2 regions of the Burkholderia seminalis genome follow, and region 1 is predicted to be linked to the other one. Evidence: riboswitches for the same ligand, from Rfam matches in the RefSeq annotation. Region 1 holds a riboswitch; the other holds the start of a gene.
The links. A riboswitch is a leader RNA that binds a small molecule or an ion and turns the genes downstream of it on or off. The one in region 1 is predicted to bind cobalamin.
Positions count from the first base shown of each region.

Region 2: linked by a shared signal. The riboswitch ahead of WJ12_RS12355 (FecCD family ABC transporter permease) and the one ahead of WJ12_RS27980 (TonB-dependent receptor domain-containing protein) in region 1 are both predicted to bind cobalamin.

Region 1 is NZ_CP013400.1:1,628,296-1,630,494, forward strand. Features, by position in the region: gene WJ12_RS27975 (hypothetical protein) at 1-25, shown strand, start outside; cobalamin riboswitch at 442-634, shown strand; gene WJ12_RS27980 (TonB-dependent receptor domain-containing protein) at 850-2,199, shown strand, end outside.
Region 2 is NZ_CP013398.1:2,735,311-2,737,509, reverse strand. Features, by position in the region: gene WJ12_RS12365 (cell division protein ZapA) at 1-48, opposite strand, end outside; gene WJ12_RS12360 (ATPase) at 45-395, opposite strand; cobalamin riboswitch at 550-801, shown strand; gene WJ12_RS12355 (FecCD family ABC transporter permease) at 961-1,959, shown strand; gene WJ12_RS12350 (ABC transporter ATP-binding protein) at 1,956-2,199, shown strand, end outside.

The sequences.
Region 1 (2,199 bases):
CGCGCACGCCGGCACGCACATGTAACGGCGCGCGCCGGGCGCCGCTGCCGCGCCCGGCCCCGCCGGCAATCAGAACGCCGGCAGCGACGGGTCGCGTGCGGCGAGGATGTCGTCGGTGCGGGCTGTTCCGCGATCTGCAGCTGTTCGGCTGGCCGATCGTGCAACCGCGGCGACCGACCGGCATGCGGCTCGGCGATCCGCGCCGCGACAACGCTGTGCCGCTGCCCGGGCTGCTCAACGCGCCGGCTGACGTCGACCGGACAACCTACGGTTTCGCCTTCGATACGACGCGGCTCGCATGCCGCTTGCCCCTCCCGATTCATCAGACGAGAAACTCGACACCAACACACAAGCGAAAGGATTCGGAAAGCGCTTGCCGGAGAATGACGTTTTTTCGCACCCTCGCGCGGCGCGGCAATTGACGTGCGGGAGCGCACGCCATTACCCTTGCGCGCTGATGGTTCCCAGCGATGGGATCAAAAGGGAACGCAGAACGGGCAACGACTCGAATCTGCGGCTGCCCCCGCAACTGTGAGCGGCGAATCCGTGCCACTGCGCGCCACTGGGAAACCGGGAAGGTCCGCACGGATGACGACCCGCGAGCCAGGAGACCTGCCATCGACCCGAGGTCCAGCAGCCGCACCGGGCGGGGTGTCCCGATGCGCAAGCGCCGCCGTTGGCGGTCGCCCGTTGCATGGACGACCCGACCTCAGGATCCGTCAGATGTCCTTCGTTCCCGAATCCGCTTCCCTGCCGGAAGCGTCGCGCCGACACGCCGTCGGCATGCGCAACCTGCCCGCCCTTCGCTCGCGACCGCCCTACGCGCCACACGCTTTCTCTCGCTGTCTGATGAACCTTCGTTACCTGCTCGCCACATCCGCCGCCACCGCGCTGCTCACCCCGCTCGCCCATGCCGCCGGCGATACCGCGCTCCAGCCGCCCGCCCAGCCCGCGGAAGGCGCCGATCTGCCGACGATCAGCGTGACCGACACGCGGCACCTGCCCGAATCGTTCGACCGGCGCTATGCGTCGACGCAGGTGCTTACGCGAGAAGATCTCGACCGGCTGTCGTCGACCGACCCGAGCATCACGCAGGCGCTCGCGACGCTGCCGGGCGTGACCGTCTCGCAGAGCGGCGGCCCCGGCTCGTCCGCGTCGGTCAGCATCCGCGGCTCGTCGGCCAGCCAGGTCGCCGTGTTCATCGACGGGATCCGGATCGGCTCGCCGACCACCGGCATCGCGCCGTGGGCCGACCTGCCGACCGACGCGTTCGAACGCGTGGAAGTGATTTCGGGCCCGGCCGCCGCATCGTTCGGCAGCAACGCGATGGGCGGCGTCGTGCAGCTCTTCACGCGCCGCGCCGCCAACCGGCCGAACCAGACCACCGTGTCGTTCGGCGGCGGATCGAACAAGACGTTCGACACGCAGTTCCGCACGTCGGGCACCCTGCCGTCGACAGGGCCGCTGGCCGCGCTCGGCGGTGTCACCTACTCGCTGGGGCTGCACGACTACAACACGGCCGGCATCGATGCGACGCGGCCCTTCTTCTACGGTCACGAAGCCGGCCGCAATCCGTATCACGCGCAGGATCTCGATGCGCGGCTCGGCTATGCGCGCGACAACTGGTCGATCTCGACGTTCGCGCTGTATCACCGCTCCGACCTGTCCTACGACAACAGCGGCTATGCGAATCGCGAGCTCGATCACCAGCTGACGACCGGCGTCGCATTTCATCTCGACATCACGCCCGATACGCAGTTCGACCAGTCGTTCGGTTATGCGAACGACCGCCAGTTCATCTACGCGGACAATCCGGCCCTCGCAACCGACCAGATCAATTCGCAGCGCATCAGCACGTCGACGTCGCTGACCCATCAGGCGCACGGGTTCCGCCTGTTCGGCCTGCCGCTGTCGGGCGAAACGAAGCTCGCCTACGATTTCACGCGCGAACAGGCATTCCTGCCGATCGACGCGCCCGGCGGCATACCGACGCGCAACGACTCGGCGTTTTCGCTGCATCAGTCGGCCACGCTCGGCAGCGTGACGCTGTTCCTCGCGGGGCGTCGCGAGATCATCGCCGGGCAAGGCGTGAACACCGGCAACGCCGCGCTGTCGTGGACGATCACGCCGGTCTACACCGCGCGCGTGTCGTACGGCAACGCATTCCGCCTGCCGAGTTTCAACGACCTGTACTACCCC
Region 2 (2,199 bases), on a different replicon from region 1:
ACGATAGGCCTGACCGAGAATCGAGACTTCGATCTGCTTGGTGCTCATGCATGTTCTCCGTGGCTGGCCGCGTCATCGCCATCCGGGCGTGCCTGCGCATCCAGCAGGTCGAGCTGGTTGTCGGCTTGCTCCGCGCTTTTCGAGCGCGGCAGCTTTTCGAGAATCGCGTTCAGTTTCACCTGGGCGTCGTCGATCTTTGCCGACAGCGTGTCGCGCTCGGCCGCGAGCGCATTGCGTTCGTCGCGCAGTGCCGCGAGTTCCGCGCGGACCGTGTCCGCTTCCGCGCGCAATTGCGCGACCTGCTCCTCGAGCGCGAGCCGTTCCGCGTGATAGCGCTTGTTCAGCGAAATCAGACGGCCAATATTTTGAGATAAGGTTTCGAGTTCGTTGAGCATTTGCTGCGTCCTCTAAAGACCCAGCATTTTAGCGCGGAATAACGCGCAATCCGACATCTGTAACGTTTCCAGTCGTAACACCCCGGCTTCTTGCCGCGAATCGGTGCTTCCCGTGCGTGTCCGGATGCTTCCTTGACGCTCGCGCGACCGGCTCCTAAACTGGCGCCGCCTCGGTGCTCGCGCGTGGCACGCGCGGTTAAACGGGAAGCAGGGCGTGCGCTCCGGGAGCGTGCCAACCTGCGCTGCCCCCGCAACGGTAAGCGGCCGCGTCCGTCGACGCAGGCCGGCTCGGGCGCGTTTTGCGTGCAGGTGTCGCACGCGGGCGCGGGCCACTGCGCGTGAAACGCGCGGGAAGGCGAGCCGGACCGCCGCCAGCCCGGATACCGGCCGAGACGGGAAGCCCGCACGGGTTTCATGACGCGCGGCCTGCGGGGAGGCGGGGCGCGCAACGCTTCACGGAATGTTCTTCGATGCTGACCCCAATCGTCCGCGCGGCGTCCCCGTCACGTCCGGCCGGCCACCTCGAGCGGATGCGCCGCGCATCATGCGCGCGGCCGTGCACGGCATGAGCGCCGCGCGCGCCGCCGCGATCTGGGCCGCGCTGGCCGCCGTGGTCGCGCTGCTGTTCGTCGCGTCGCTGTCGATCGGCAGCGTGCCGATGTCGCCGTGGCAGGCGCTCGTGTCGCTCGTCCCGCATGGCGGCGACGCGCTGTTCGCCGAGATCGTCCGCACGCTGCGTCTGCCGCGCGCGCTCGCCGGCTTCGCGTGCGGCGCGCTGCTCGCGCTGGCCGGCGCGCTGTTGCAGGTGCTGCTGCGCAACCCGCTTGCGGAACCGTACGTGCTCGGCGTGTCCGGCGGCGCGGCCGGCTTCGCGCTCGTCGCGATGATTGCCGGCGGCGCATGGTGGCTCGTCGACGCGTCGGCATTCGCCGGTTCGCTCGTCTCGGTCGCGCTCGTGCTCGGTCTCGCGCGCCGCGCGTTGTGGCGCGGCGATTCGCGCGACGCGTCGCCGCGCCTGCTGCTCACCGGCGTCGTGATCGCGGCCGGGTGGGGCGCGCTCGTCACGCTGTTGCTGTCGCTCGCTCCCGATGCGCGGCTGCGCGGCATCATCTTCTGGCTCACGGGCGACCTGAACGGCGTGACGGCGCCCTGGTTCGCATGGGGGGCGCTGTTGCTGGCCGCATGCGTCGCGCTGCCGGCCGCGCCGCAACTGAACGTGCTGCTGCGCGGCGACGCGACCGCGCAGGCGCTCGGCGTGCCCGTCGCGCGCCTGCGCGTGCGGATCTATCTCGTCGCGTCGCTGGCGGCCGCGGCCGCGGTGACGACGGCCGGCACGATCGGCTTCGTCGGCCTCGTCGTGCCGCATGCGCTGCGGCTCGCGTTCGGCAACGACCAGCGGATGCTGCTGCCGGCCGCGATGCTCGCGGGCGGCGGCGGCGTGATGGCGGCCGACCTGCTCGCGCGCACCGCGATCGCGCCCGCGCAGTTGCCGGTCGGCGTGATGACCGCGTTGATCGGCGTGCCGGTGTTCCTGTGGATGTTGTTGAGGAGGCCGATGCGATGACGGATGCCGCACTGCGCGCGGGCGGCGGCGAGCTGCGCTGCATGGCCGTCGACCTGACGCTGAAGGCCGGCGCGCGCACGTTGCTCGACGGGTTCACGCAGGCGTTTCGGCCCGGCGAGATCTGGTGCGTCGCGGGGCCGAACGGCGCCGGCAAGACGACGCTGCTCGCGACGCTCGCGGGGTTGCAGCCGCCGGCCGGCGGACAGGTCGAGATCGACGGCCGGCCGCTGGTCGCGTGGC